One region of the Streptomyces sp. NPDC058291 genome, then DNA from elsewhere that is predicted to be linked to it. Evidence: riboswitches for the same ligand, from Rfam matches in the RefSeq annotation. Region 1 holds a riboswitch; each other region holds the start of a gene.
What was found. A riboswitch is a leader RNA that binds a small molecule or an ion and turns the genes downstream of it on or off. The one in region 1 is predicted to bind thiamine pyrophosphate.

Region 1 (4,870 bases):
TTGCCGCTCCCGCTGGGCCCGAGCACGCACACCACCTCGTGCTCGGCGACCGCGAGATCGACCGCGTCCAGCACGGCCCGCCCGCCGAACCGCACGGTGGCCCGCTCCAGTTCGAGCAGCTGCATCAGAACTCCCCCGTCCCGTCGGTCCTCAGCCGCTCCAGCACCAGCAGGGCCACCGCGCACACCACCATCAGAATCGTCGAAAGCGCCATCGCCTGGCCGTAGTTGAGCTCCCCGGCCCGCCCCAGCAGCCGCGCCACGGCCACCGGCAGCGTCGGGTTGTCGGGCCTCGCGATGAACACCGTCGCCCCGAACTCCCCCAGCGACACCGCGAAGGCGAACCCGGCCGCGACCAGCAGCGCCCGCCGCACCATCGGCAGGTCGACCTCGCGCCACACCCGCCAGGGCGACGCACCGAGCACGGCCGCCGCCTCCCGCAGCCGATGGTCCACCGCCCGCAGCACCGGCAGCATGGTCCGCACGACGAAGGGGACGCCGACCAGAGCCTGCGCCAGCGGCACCAGGATCCAGGTGCCGCGCAGGTCCAGCGGCGGCTCGTCGAGCGCGATGAGGAACCCGAAGCCCACGGTCACCGCGGAGACGCCCAGCGGCAGCATCAGCAGCGCGTCGAAGCCGCGGACCAGCCGTCCGGCGTCCCTGCGGGTGAGCGCGGCCGCGGCGAGCCCGCCGACAGCCACGGCGATCGCGGTCGCGGCGACGGCGTACTCCAGCGAGTTGCCGATCGCGTCGATCGGCGGGACCAGGAACACGTTGCCGTCGTCGCCGGTCAACGCGCGGTAGTAGGCGAGGCCGGGCGCGTCCAGCGAGCGCTGCACGAGCACCGCGAGCGGCAGGACCAGCAGGACGGCGATGCTCGCGAGCACCCCGGCCAGCAGCGCCCACTGCGCGGTCCCGCGCGGCCGACGCGCCGTGCCCGCCGCGTCCACCAGCCGCAGCGCGGTCTCCCGCCGCCGCACCGCCCAGGCGTGCACGGCGAGGATCGCGCCGACGGCCGCGAACTGGACGATCGTGAGGACGGCCGCCGTGGACAGGTCGAAGATCTCGGAGGTCTGCCGGTAGATCTCCACTTCGAGGGTGGAGAAGGTCGGGCCGCCCAGGATCTGCACCACGCCGAAGGAGGTGAAGGTGAACAGGAAGACCATCAGCGCGGCCGCGGCGACGGCCGGCCCAAGCGCCGGCAGGGTCACCGTGCGCCAGGCCCGCAGCCGGGACGCGCCCAGCATCCGCGCCGCCTCCTCCTGCCGCGGGTCGAGCTGCGCCCACAGCCCGCCCACCGTGCGCACGACGACCGCGTAGTTGAAGAAGACGTGCGCGAGCAGGATCGCCCACACGGTGGTGTCGAGGCGGACGCCCCACAGCTCGTCGAGCAGCCCGCCGCGCCCGACGAGTGCGAGGAACGCGGTGCCGACGACCACCGTGGGCAGCACGAACGGCACGGTGACGACGGCGCGCAGCACCTGCTTGCCCGGGAAGTCCAGGCGCGCGAACACGTAGGCGCCCGGCAGCGCCACCAGCAGCGTGAGCGCGGTGGAGGCGAGCGCCTGCCAGGCGGTGAACCACAGCACGTGGCGGACGTCGGACTGCCCGAGCACGTCCCACAGCCGCCCGAAGCGCCACGAGCCGTCGACGTGGAGCCCCCGGGCGACGATGGCCGCGACCGGGTAGGCGAAGAAGACCGCGAAGAACGCGACGGGCAAGGCCAGGAGACCGAGCCGCGCCGCGCTCCCCGCGCGGGCCCCGCGCCCGGTCACTTCAGTACGAGCGAGGTCCATGACTTGACCCAGTCGTCACGGTTGTCGGCGATCTTCGCCGGGTCCATGGTCTCGGGGTGCGCGGCGGCGGGCCCGTACGCGGTGAACTCGGCGGGGACGGCCGCCCCCTTCACCACCGGATACACGAACATGTTGAGGGGCATGTCCTGCTGGAACCTCTTGCTGATCAGGAAGTCGATCAGCGCCTTGCCGCCCTCGCTGTCGGCCGCGTTGTCCAGCAGCCCCGCGAACTCGATCTGCCGGAAGCAGGTGCCGGAAGCGACGCCGGTCGGCGCGGTGGCCGGCTTCGGGTCGCCGTAGATCACCTCGGCGGGCGGCGAGGAGGCGTAGGACACCACGAGCGGCCGGTCGGCCTTCGCCTTCCTGCCCCCGGCGGAACCGGAGAACTCCTCGTTGTAGGCCTGCTCCCAGCCGTCGACCACCTTCACGCCGTTGGCCTTGAGCTTCTTCCAGTAGCCCTCCCAGCCCCCGTCGCCGTACTGCGCGGCCGTGCCGAGCAGGAAGCCGAGCCCGGGCGAGGAGGTGGAGGCGTTCTCGGTGACGAGGAGGTCCTTGTAGGCGGGCTTCACCAGGTCGTCGAAGGAGGCGGGCGGGGCCAGCTCGTGCTCGGCGAAGTACGCCTTGTCGTAGTTGACGCAGATGTCGCCGAAGTCGACGGGCGTGACCCGGTGCTTCCCCGCGTCCACCTGGTACTGGCTGCCGACCTGCGCCAGTCCCTTGGCCTCGTACGGCTGGAACAGCCCGTTGTCGAGGGCGCGGGAGAGGAGGGTGTTGTCGACGCCGAAGAAGACGTCGCCCTGCGGGTTGTCCTTGGTGAGGATCGCCTTGTTGACGGCCTGCCCGGCGTCGCCGTCCTTGAGCACCTTCACCTTGTACCCGGACTGCTTCTCGAAGTCGGCGAGCACGCCCTTGGACACGGCCCAGGAGTCATGGCTGACGAGGGTGACGGTCCGGGAGCCCGCGGAGCCCGCCGTCTCCTTCCCGTCCGACGACCCGCACGCGGACAAAGCGACCAGGCCGAGTCCGACGGCCACGGCCACGAAGGTCTTGTTCTGCACTGGTTTTCCTCCTGGGTTGACCAGGAAGAGACGCGGCCCCGCCCGGGTCCGCACGGAACGCCGGGCAGGGCGCAACAGCTCGAGTGATGACCGAACTTCCTACCCAGAATGACCTGGGCGAGGTTCAGAGGGTCTGCGGGCCTGGGTGCCGCACTCTCAGCGCTGTGGCGCTCCCCTGTCGGAATATGAAGATGTGTACGGTCCTCAGACTACCGCTCGGTGGCCGCGAGCTGACCGCACGCCCCGTCGATCTCCTGGCCACGGGTGTCCCGCACGGTCACGGGCACCCCGTGCGCGGCGATCGCCTCGACGAAGGCCTTCTCGTCCTCCGGCCGGGACGCCGTCCACTTCGAGCCCGGCGTCGGGTTCAGCGGGATGAGGTTGACGTGCACGGGCTTGCCGCGCAGCAGCCGGCCGAGCCGGTCGCCACGCCACGCCTGGTCGTTGATGTCCCGGATCAGCGCGTACTCGATGGACAGCCGACGACCCGACCGCTCGGTGTACTCGAACCCGGCGTCCAGCACCTCGCGCACCTTCCACCGCGTGTTCACGGGGACGAGGGTGTCGCGCAGCTCGTCGTCGGGAGCGTGCAGGGAGATCGCGAGCCGGCACTTGAAGCCCTCGTCGGAGAACCGGCGGATGGCCGGCACCAGCCCGACCGTCGACACGGTGATCCCGCGCTGCGACAGCCCGAGCCCGTCCGGCGCCGGATCGGTCAGCGCGCGGATGGCGCCGACGACGCGGTTGTAGTTGGCGAGCGGCTCGCCCATCCCCATGAAGACGATGTTGGACAGCCGCGCGGGCCCGCCGGGCACCTCGCCGTCGCGCAGCGCCCGCATCCCGTCGACGATCTGGTGCACGATCTCGGCGGTGGACAGATTCCGGTCGAGCCCCGCCTGTCCGGTGGCGCAGAACGGGCAGTTCATCCCGCATCCCGCCTGCGAGCTGATGCACATGGTCACCCGGTCCGGGTACCGCATCAGCACGGACTCCACGAGCGTGCCGTCGAACAGCCGCCACAGGGTCTTACGGGTGGTCCCCTGGTCCGTCGACAGATGCCGGACGACCGACATCAGATCCGGCAGCAGCGCCTCACGCAGCTTCTCGCGGGAGCCGGCCGGGATGTCGGTCCACTCCGCCGGGTCGTGCGCGTACCGGGCGAAGTAGTGCTGCGAGAGCTGCTTGGCACGAAAGGGCTTCTCCCCGATCTCCGCCACGACCTCCTTCCGCTCGGCGGGCGAGAGGTCGGCGAGATGCCGCGGCGGCTTCTTGGCTCCGCGGGGGGCGACGAAAGTGAGTTCTCCGGGTGCAGGCATAACACGTCCAGTGTGGCAGATCATCGCCGGGGCCCCAGGCCGGGAGCGGGGTGGGGGTGGTCACCCCGTCGGTGCCGTCTGGGGCGCCGGCCGGCATCGCACGGCCCAGGGGCGGCCCGGGGCGCGTGGGGTCGTTGCGCTGCTCGGGGCCGGCTTGCCACCGTGGTCGCCCGCGGCTCCCCGCACGCTCGGGAACGGATGAGGCACGGGCGCCATCGGCGGGTCCTCAGAGCTGATCGCGCCACCACGGGACGTCGGGCGAAGGGGCACGGACGACTCGGGCTCGTCCGAGGATCTTGGCGTCGAGATCCTGGACCAGCGCGCGTAGCTCTCGTGCCGACTTCCTGGGCAAGGCACGCATGATCGCTTCAAGGTGATCGCGGGAGTGGCCCGGATCACAACCGCACTCGGGGATGCCACACCTGGTGGAAGTGGAGGGATCAGCCAACCTCTTGAGCGGGCCGTGTGCCAAGGCGGCCCAGTGCCGAAAGGCTCTGGCTGTGTCGCCTGGCCAGAAACGCCTGATTTCCAGCCTGCGGATGTGGGCCGCGCATGCCCCGGACAGCCTGTCGATCGGCGGACACGGGCGGCGGGGGCACGGGCGGGAGACGCGCACGGGGAGGTCGTCCCGCACGGCAGACGGGCGCCTACGCGGCATTGCCCTTTCGATTGTCGGTCATGGTGGGAAGGTACCGCCGACG
Region 2 (4,870 bases), on a different contig from region 1:
GTCGAGGACCCCGAGCGAGCCGATGATGACGCCGGCGAGCAGCAGGCCGCTCATGTCGATGGACGGATACAGGCCATGGATCAGGCCGGTGTTGTCGTCCGTGTTGCCGGTCAGGGACGCCCAGTCGATGAAGACCGAGCCGAGGACGCCGATGAGCAGCAGGGAGACGAGCGTGCCGAGTACCGCGACGGAGGTGCGGGCCGACAGACCGTGACACAGATAGAGCGCGATCAGCATGATGGCGCTCGCCCCCACCACGGCCACCACCAACGGGTTCGAGCCCTGCAGGATCGCCGGCAACACGAAGAAGTTCAGCACCAGGAAGCTGATGGCCAGCGCGACCAGCGCCATCACGCCCCGAAGCCGCCCGACGATCACGACGGCCACGGCGAAGACGATGGCCAGCACCGACATCGGGATGCGGCGGTTCACGTCGGTGACCGAGTACTGCAGCTCCCTCGGCGCCGAAGGCTCGTAGGCGACCACCACCTTCTCGCCCTGGTCCAACTGCCGGGTCTGGTCCGGCTGGATGATCTCGGCGAACGTACGGCCCTTGTCGTGGCCGGTGTCCACCCGGATCGTGGCCCTCTTGCAGATGCCGCTCGCCTGCTGCTGCGCCGAGGAGCCCTCGGCTGTGGAGGTGTCGCCGGTCGGAGTGTCGCCCGAGGCGTTCACCGAGGCGCAGCTCACGCTCACGACCTTGGTGACCGTGGCCTGTTGAGTCTGCCGATCGAAGCCGACCCCGGTGCGTTCGTGCGCCGGGGCGCCGCCGGGCCACAGCACCACGAGCCCGACCAGCACCGCGGCGCCGAACGGGATGAGGATGGCAGCGATGACCTTGCGCAGGTGCCGGGAGACGGGCGCGGCCGGGCCGTGACTGTGGCTGTGGCCGTGGGCATGCCCGTGGCCCTCTTCGTGCGCGGGCCTTTGCCCCTCGCCCTGACCGGGCCCGCGCCCGTCGCTGCGCTCCTGGGCATGCTGCTCCTCGCCGTGGCCGGGGTCATGTGCACCGCCGTAACCGGCCCCGTGCCCGCCCCCGGATCCCATGCCCTGACCGGTGCCGCCGCCGGTGCCGGTGCTGGGACCGGGACCGTATGCGTACCCATGACGGCTCTCGTGGCTGTCACCGCCACCATCGCCATGCCTGCCGCTGCCGTATCCGTACCCGTACCCGCGTTCGGGCTCAGGGCCGGGACCAGCAGGGGCAGGGGCGCGGTCGGGCCCGGAGGCCGGGCCCTGATGACCGGGGGCTCGACCGCGGGCCAGGCCGCCCAGTCCTCCCGCATACCCCGGCTCCTGCGCGGGACCGGGACCGTCGGCGGGGCCGTTTCCGGTACCCGACCGACGGCGCGGCTCGGGCGGAAGCGGGGGATGGGGTGTCGTGGTCACCGACCGATCATCGCAAGAACGAAGGGGGCCCTCTGTTCACCGCGCCCGAATTGACGCTAGCGTGGAGGCACTTTTGCACACGCGGGAGCTCGGAGCACCGGGCTGAGAGGGCGCTGACCTCCGTTTTCGCGATGTTTCACGTGGAACGTCTCACGGCGAGTGAGGTTTCACAGGAAACGTCGGCAGACGGTAGCCGCTGCGTCGACCGCCGAACCTGTTACCGGGTAATGCCGGCGTAGGGAGTAGGTCTCATGACCAAGAAGGACGCACGCACGCCTGCCTCCATGCAGGACGCGACCAGCGAGAACGCGGTCGACGTCGCCGATGCGGAGGCCAGGAAGTCCATCGGCTGGCACAAGGGGTACGTCGAGGGCACTCGCCCCGATCTGCGGGTGCCGGTCCGTCAGGTGCACCTCACCAACGGGAAGTCGGTCACGCTGTACGACACGTCCGGCCCGTACACCGATCCTCTCGTCGAGACCGACGTCCGCAGGGGGCTCTCGCCGCTGCGTGAGAGCTGGATCATCGGCCGCGGAGACACCGAGGAGTATGCCGGCCGTCCGGTCCGCCCCGAGGACGACGGCATCAAGCACACCGCGCCGCGCGGTGGTCTGCGCAACCTCGACGCAGTCTTTCCCGGCCGGCCGCGGCTCCCGCGCCGCAGCCGGGACGGCAAGGCGGTCACCCAGCTCGCCTATGCGCGCCAGGGGGAGATCACGCCCGAGATGGAGTTCGTGGCCATCCGGGAGAACGTCTCTCCCGAAGTGGTCCGCGAGGAGATCGCAACAGGCCGTGCGGTGCTGCCGGCCAACGTCAATCACCCGGAGATCGAGCCGATGATCATCGGCAAGCGGTTCCTGGTGAAGGTCAACGCCAACATCGGCAACTCGGCCGTGACCTCCTCCATCGAGGAGGAGGTCGAGAAGATGACCTGGGCGACCCGGTGGGGCGCCGACACGGTCATGGACCTGTCCACCGGACGCAACATCCACACCACTCGCGAGTGGGTGCTGCGCAACTCCCCCGTCCCCATCGGCACGGTGCCGCTGTACCAGGCGCTGGAGAAGGTCGACGGTCGCGCCGAAGAGCTGACCTGGGAGATCTACAAGGACACGGTCGTCGAGCAGGCCGAACAGGGCGTCGACTACATGACGGTCCACGCCGGAGTCCGTCTTGCGTACGTCCCGCTCACGGCCAACCGCAAGACCGGCATCGTCTCGCGCGGCGGCTCGATCATGGCGGCCTGGTGCCTGGCGCACCACAAGGAGTCCTTCCTGTACGAGAACTTCGAGGAACTCTGCGAGATTCTCGCCGCCTACGACGTCACCTACTCGCTCGGTGACGGCCTGCGTCCGGGGTCGATCGCGGACGCCAACGACGAGGCCCAGTTCGCTGAGTTGAGGACGCTCGGGGAACTCAACACGATCGCCAAGCGTTTTCACGTACAGACGATGATCGAAGGCCCGGGCCATGTCCCGATGCACAAGATCAAGGAGAACATCGACCTTCAGCAGGAGATCTGTGATGAAGCTCCGTTCTATACGCTCGGCCCGCTGACCACGGACGTCGCGCCGGCGTACGACCACATCACCTCCGGCATCGGCGCCGCGATGATCGCCTGGTGGGGCACGGCCATGCTCTGCTACGTCACGCCCAAGGAACACCTGGGCCTGCCCAACCGCGACGACGTCAAGACCGGCGTCATCACCTACAAGATCGCCGCCCACGCAGCCGACCTCGCCAAGGGCCACCCCGGTGCGCAGGAATGGGACGACGCGCTGTCCGACGCGCGGTTCGAGTTCCGCTGGGAGGACCAGTTCAACCTTGCTCTCGACCCGGACACAGCACGGGAGTTCCACGACGAGACGCTGCCGGCCGAGCCCGCGAAGACGGCGCACTTCTGCTCGATGTGCGGGCCGAAGTTCTGCTCGATGAAGATCAGCCAGAGCATCACGGAGCGGTTCGGCGCCGGGGCCACAGAGGGCGCCTCGGCCGACGAGATCGCCGAGGGGATGCTGGCGAAATCGAAGGAGTTCGCCGCGAACGGGAACCGGGTGTACCTGCCGCTGGCCGACTGACCGGACGGTCCTGATCGATCCTCGTCGATCCTCGTCGGTGCCGTCGGTGCTGTCGGTTCGGGCGCATCCCCGAACCGGCAGTGCTGGGGGAGCTGACGGGGGAACCGAACGAAGCACCTACCGAGGGGGCCGATGGACGGATCAACGGGTACAGGTGACGTGCTTGTTCGTTCATTGAAGTCGGACGTCGACTCGGCAGACTTGCCTCCATGACAGCGCGATCCATGAGCAAGAGTGCCAATCTGCCGGTCGACTCACCGGATGTCCGGGTCGAACTCAGCTGGGCCGAGGGCGTCGGCGGGCCGGACATCGACGTCTCGGCGTTGCTGTTGACCGACGACGGGCGGGTCCGCAACGACGGGGACTTCGTCTTCTACAACCAGCCGCTGCATGCGTCCGGCGCCGTGCGGCACGTCGGCAAGCGTCGTGCCGCCGGCGTCATCACCGATGCCGTCGACGTCGATCTCCGCTCGCTGGAGGGGGCGATCACCCGGGTGGTGCTGTGCGCGTCCGCCGACGGCGGCACCTTCGGGCAGGTGACCGGTTTGATGCTGCGGCTGTTCGGTACGGGCGGTGGGTATGAGATGGCTCGCTTCGACATGCAGGCCGGCACGGAGACGGCGTTCATCGGGGGTGAGTTGTACCAGCGCGAAGGCCGGTGGAAGTTCCGCGCGGTCGGACAGGGGTACGCCTCCGGACTGGCGGGACTGGCCATCGACTTCGGGATCACGGTCGACGAGGAACCGGACGCGACGACCGTTCCGCCTGTGTCGCCCGTTCAGCCCGGGTCGCCGACACCCGCCCGTGCGGACGTGCCGCTGCCCAGCCGCCCGCAATCGCCCCCGGCCGTCCGTCCGGCGCCGCCTTCGGTCGTCCGCCCGGAGTCGACCGCGGCGGGTCCGTTTTCAGAGCCTCGTCTGACGAAGGGCGAGGAGCGGCTTCCCGTCGACATGCGCAAGCGGCTGTCGTTGCGGAAGGAGCAGGTCGCCGTCAGCCTCAGCAAGCGCGGGGCGACCGGCATCAGCGCGCGCATCCTGCTGGTCCTCGACGCCTCCGGGTCCATGTCGTTCCTGTACTCCAAGGGCGTGGTGGCGGACGTCGTGGAGCGGATGGCTGCGGTGGCGGCCCAGCTCGACGACGACGGTGAGATGCAGGCCTGGACGTTCGCCAGTGAGGCCGCGCGTCTGCCCGACCTGCGCCTGGGTGAACTCCCCGAGTGGCTGCGGCTGCATGTGCGGGTGGGTGAGATGAGTCTCTTCCGTCGGTCCAAGAAGCCCCGCAAGGGGCTGGAGCCCGGGCAGGTCGACATGCGCACGGTCGGCATCCAGAACGAGGAGCAGAAGGCGATCGCCCAGGTCAGAGCCTATGTGCGAGAGAATCCGGCGAGCGCTCCGACCTTGGTG
Region 3 (4,870 bases), on a different contig from region 1:
TCGCGCAGCACGTCGCGCAGCGTGCAGCCGGCGATGTACTCCATGGCGAGGTAGACGTACGACCCGTCCGTACCCTGATCGAACACCTGGACGACATTCGGGTGGGCGAGCCGGGCGACGGACTTCGCCTCCCGGATGAACCGCTCGACGAACGCCCCGTCGGCGGCGAGCCCCGGATGCATCACCTTGAGCGCGAGCACGCGGTCGAGGCGGGTGTCCACGGCCCGGTAGACCGTGGCCATCCCGCCGACCGCGATCCGCGCCTCGACGCGATACCGGCCGTCGAGCACCTGCCCGACCAGAGGGTCCTGAAGGGTCGTGTCCACGCAGGTGAGTGTACGAGCCGCCGCTGACACCTCGCCGGTCCCGCCGGGATCGCAGCCCTACTGCAGCCGACCTGTGACGCGAGTCGCAGGACGCGGACGTCACCGCAAGGGGGTCAGAACGCGGGGCGCTCCGGGTCGAGCGCCGCCAGGCCCTCGGCGGGGGACGACGCCTGCGCGAACCAGCGGCGCGGGATGCGGCCCGCCAGCCGGGCCAGCCGTCCCGCCTCGACGCCGGCCCGCATGGCGCACGCCATCCGTTCGGGATCGCGCGCCCGCGTGACCGCCGACGCCAGCATCACACCCGCGCACCCCAGCTCCATCGCCAGCGCCACGTCCGACGCGGTGCCGGCGCCCGCGTCCAGGATCACCGGCACGCGCGCGTGCTCCACGATGAGCTGGAAGTTGTGCGGGTTGCGGATGCCCAGGCCGGAACCGATCGGGGACCCCAGCGGCATGACCGCGGCGCACCCGACGTCCTCCAGCTTGCGCGCCAGCACGGGATCGTCGTTGGTGTAGGGCAGCACCGTGAACCCGTCGTCCACCAGCGTCTCCGCCGCGTCCAGCAGCTCGACCGGATCCGGCAGCAGCGTCCGCTCGTCGGCGATGACCTCCAGCTTCACCAGGTCCGTTCCGAGCGCCTCCCTGGCCAGCCGCGCCGTCAGCACGGCCTCGCCGGCGGTGAAGCACCCGGCCGTGTTCGGCAGCACCCGGATGCCCAGCCGTTCCAGCACCGACAGCACCGAGCCGTGCACCGAGGGGTCCACCCTGCGCATCGCGACCGTCGTCAGCTCGGTCCCGGACGCGACCAGCGCCCGTTCGAGCACCTCCAGGCTGGGCGCGCCCCCCGTGCCCATGATCAGCCGGGACGAGAAGGCCGTCCCCCCGAGGACGAAGGCGTCGTCGGCCATGGCTCAGCCTCCCTGCACGGCGGTGAGGACTTCCACCCGGTCGCCGTCGGCCAGTGACGTGGACGGCCACTGCGCGCGCGGGACGACGGTCTCGTTGAGCGCGGCGGCCACCCCGCAGGGCGCCGGCGTCAGGGACCGGACGACGCTGTCCAGAGCGGTGCCGGGAGCGAACTCCCGAAGCTCGCCGTTGACGGACACGTTCAGCGGGGTGCTCATGCGGGCTGCTCCGAGAGTGCGGCGACGCCGAAGCGCCGGGGCGTGAAGGGGCGGGCCTCGTCCGGGAGTTGCCCGGTGGCCAGGACATGCGCCATGACGTCGCCGGTCACCGGCGTCAGCAGCACGCCGTTGCGGTGGTGCCCGGTGGCCAGCACCAGCCCGGACAGTCCGGTCGGCCCGAGCAGCGGCGCGTTGTCCGGGGAGGCGGGACGCAGCCCCGCGCGCGTCTCGGTGAGCGGCAGCTCGGTGATCCCCGGGACCAGCTCGTGGGCGTCGCGCAGCAGCTCGTAGACGCCCCCGGCCGTCACCGTCGTGTCCCAGCCCAGCTCCTCGCTGGTCGCGCCCACCACCAGCTCGCCGTTCTCCCGCGGCACGAGATAGACCTGGCTGCCGCGCACCACGGCCCGCACGGTCCGGCTCAGGAACGGCGCGTAGGACCGCGGCACGGTCAGCCGCAGCACCTGCCCCTTCACCGGCCGCACGGGCGGCACGACGTCCTGCGGCACCCCCGCGAGCCGCCCGCTCAGGCTGCCCCCGGCGAGCACCACCTGCCCCGCCGCCAGGGTCGCGCCGTCGCGGGTGATCACCCCCGTGGCCCGCTCGCCCGCCACCGACAGCCGCTCCGCCCAGACCCGGCGGAAGACCACGCCGGCCCGCTCGCACGCGCTCACCAGGGCCCCGGCCAGCCGCCGCGGGTCGACCTGGTGATCGCCGTCCACCCGCAGCCCGCCGCGCACCCCCGGCGCCAGCATCGGCTCCAGACGCCGACACTCCCGCCCCGACAGCCACTCCGAATCCAGCCCCGACCGCCGTTGCAGCGCGTGCAGTTCGCGCAGATGGGCCCGGTCGTCGGCGTCCAGCGCGACCGCGAGCGTGCCGCACCGCCGGTAACCGAGGTCCTGCCCGGTCAGCTCCGTGAGCTCGGCCGCGAAATCCGGATAGCGCCGGGCCGAGGCCAGATTGAGGCCGAGCAGCGTCTGCTCGCCGTGGTGCAGTTCGGTGACGGCGGCCAGCATCCCGGCGGCCACCTGGGCGGCCCCGCCGCCCGGCTCGGGGTCCACCACCGCCGTGGTCAGACCGCGTTGCGCGGCCCGCCAGGCCGTGACCAGCCCGATGATCCCGCCCCCGATCACGAGGACGTCTGACGTACGCGGAGACGACATGGGCGTCCAGCCCCTCCCTTCGCCGGCATGACCCGGATCAGGTTCGTACGGTCGGAGGCCGCCAGCCTCCCTCTCAGCCCGGTGCGTCCGGGCTCCCGCGAGTGCTCTACGGTGGCCACCCTAGCCCGCCGCCGCACGCCGCAGTAAGGGAGCCTTCGCGCATGGCCCGTTCACTGGACGGCCTCGTCCTCGCCCCCGTCGCCGACCAGGCGCCCGGGCAGGTCGGCGCCCGCACCCGCTTCGCGTACCACGAACGGGACGGCGCGGTCTGGGCCGACTACGCGGGCGGCGACGTCGTACGGGGGCATCTGGTGGGTACCCGGGAAGGAGACCGGCTCGACTTCCGGTACGTCCAGCTCACGTCCGACGGGACGACGTCCTCGGGGCACTGCGTGTCCACGGTCGTCGACCTGCCCGACGGCCGGGTGCGCCTCGACGAGAGCTGGGAGTGGGAGTCGCGGCCCGGCAGGGGCACGAGCGTCGTCGAACAGATCGCGGACGGTGTGGAGCAGGTCACGGAGCACGACGGCTGACTGACTGATCGTCAGCTGTCTAAGGTGATCAGGTGAGCGAGCAGAGGCAGGAAGAAGGCAGGCCGGGCGGGCGCCGCGTGGTGGTCGTCGGCGCGGGCATGGCCGGGGTGCAGACCGCGGTCGCCCTGCGCGAACAGGGCTTCGACGGCCGGGTGACGGTGATCGGCGCCGAACCCCATCAGCCCTACGACCGGCCGCCGCTGTCCAAGGCCGTGCTGCTGGGCAAGGCCGAGGGATCCGCCCTGGACGTCGACTTCGACAGCCTCGGCATCGAGCTGGAACTCGGCCGCGAGGTGCTCGGGCTGCGCCCGGCCGACCACGAGCTGGACACCGCGCGCGGACCCGTCCCCTACGACGTCCTCGTCCTCGCCACCGGCGCCGAGCCGATCCGACTGCCGGGCGCGGACGGCGTGCCCGGTGTGCACCTGCTGCGCACCCTGGACGACGCCCGACGCCTGCGGCCCGTGCTGGCCGGCCGGCACGACGTCGTGGTCGTCGGCGCCGGCTGGATCGGCGCGGAGTTCGCGACGGCCGCCCGCGAGGCCGGGTGCGAGGTCACCGTCGTCGAGGCCGCCGACCGGCCGCTGGCCGGCGCCCTGCCCCCCGAGGTCGCCGCCCCGATGGCCGCCTGGTACGCCGACGCGGGCGTCGGCCTGCGCACCCGCGCGCGGGTGGAGCGCGTCGAGTCCGGCGCGGTCGTCCTCGACGACGGCTCGATCCTGCCCGCCGACGCGGTCGTGGTCGGCATCGGCGCCCGCCCCGCGACCGCCTGGCTGGCCGGCTCGGGCGTCGAGCTCGGCGCGCACCGCGAGATCGTGGCCGACGCCGGCCTGCGCGCCTCCGTTCCGGACGTGTACGCGGTCGGCGACTGCGCCTCCTTCCCGTCCGGCCGGTACGGCGAGCGGCTGCTCGTCCATCACTGGGACAACGCGCTCCAGGGACCGCGCACGGTGGCGGCCAACATCGTCGGCGCGGCCACCGACGAACCCGCCGCCGTCTACGACCCCGTCCCGTACTTCTGGTCCGAGCAGTTCGGCCGCTTCGTCCAGTACGCCGGCCACCACGCGGACGCCGACGGGACCGTGTGGCGCGGCGATCCGTCCGGCCCGGCGTGGACGGTCTGCTGGCTGCGCGAGGACCGTCTGATCGCCCTGCTGGCGGTGGGACGCCCGCGCGACCTCGCCCAGGGCAGACGGCTGATCGAGTCGGGCGCGCCCATGAACCCGCGGCTGCTCGCGGACCCGGCGAGGCCGCTGAAGGCCGCCACCGCGTGAGCCGGGCAGGCCCGGTCGGACCGGCCCGGCTTCCGACTGTCAGTCGCAGATGGCAGGCTTGTTCCCGTGACCGAGATTGACGCAAAGACCGATGCTCTCGTCCCCGCCTGGCTCACCGTGCCCGACATCGCGGAGATGCTCGAAGTCGACGTGATCCGCGTCCGACAGCTGATCAAGGACGGCCAGCTCATCGCCGTGCGCCGTGGCGAGAACCGCGCGCTGCACATCCCCGCCGCCTTCATCGACGGCGACAAGGTGGTCAAGGGCCTGGCCGGGACCCTGACCCTGCTGCGGGACGACGGCTTCACGGACGAGGAGATGCTGGAATGGCTCTTCACCCCCGACCCCTCCCTGCCCGGCACGCCGGCGCAGGCCCTGAGTGAGAACCGCGGCACGGAGGTGAAGCGCCGCGCCCAGGCGCTCGCCGTCTGACCTGCTGATCTCGCATCG

Region 2: it holds a riboswitch for thiamine pyrophosphate, as region 1 does, so the genes downstream of both, thiC (phosphomethylpyrimidine synthase ThiC) here and ACFVYK_RS20915 (thiamine ABC transporter substrate binding subunit) in region 1, are expected to answer to the same signal.
Region 3: it holds a riboswitch for thiamine pyrophosphate, as region 1 does, so the genes downstream of both, thiO (glycine oxidase ThiO) here and ACFVYK_RS20915 (thiamine ABC transporter substrate binding subunit) in region 1, are expected to answer to the same signal.

Annotation. Positions count from the first base shown of each region.
Region 1 covers NZ_JBHVYK010000040.1:10,867-15,736, forward strand. The annotation lists gene ACFVYK_RS20905 (ABC transporter ATP-binding protein) at 1-125, opposite strand, end outside; gene ACFVYK_RS20910 (ABC transporter permease) at 125-1,795, opposite strand; gene ACFVYK_RS20915 (thiamine ABC transporter substrate binding subunit) at 1,771-2,853, opposite strand; TPP riboswitch at 2,932-3,040, opposite strand; gene rlmN (23S rRNA (adenine(2503)-C(2))-methyltransferase RlmN) at 3,063-4,169, opposite strand.
Region 2 covers NZ_JBHVYK010000062.1:10,582-15,451, forward strand. The annotation lists gene ACFVYK_RS26875 (YibE/F family protein) at 1-1,047, opposite strand, end outside; TPP riboswitch at 1,461-1,648, shown strand; gene thiC (phosphomethylpyrimidine synthase ThiC) at 1,641-3,467, shown strand; gene ACFVYK_RS26885 (VWA domain-containing protein) at 3,677-4,870, shown strand, end outside.
Region 3 covers NZ_JBHVYK010000065.1:36,111-40,980, reverse strand. The annotation lists gene pknB (Stk1 family PASTA domain-containing Ser/Thr kinase) at 1-326, opposite strand, end outside; gene ACFVYK_RS27580 (thiazole synthase) at 440-1,234, opposite strand; gene thiS (sulfur carrier protein ThiS) at 1,238-1,438, opposite strand; gene thiO (glycine oxidase ThiO) at 1,447-2,613, opposite strand; TPP riboswitch at 2,611-2,722, opposite strand; gene ACFVYK_RS27565 (hypothetical protein) at 2,775-3,146, shown strand; gene ACFVYK_RS27560 (NAD(P)/FAD-dependent oxidoreductase) at 3,179-4,420, shown strand; gene ACFVYK_RS27555 (Rv2175c family DNA-binding protein) at 4,487-4,852, shown strand.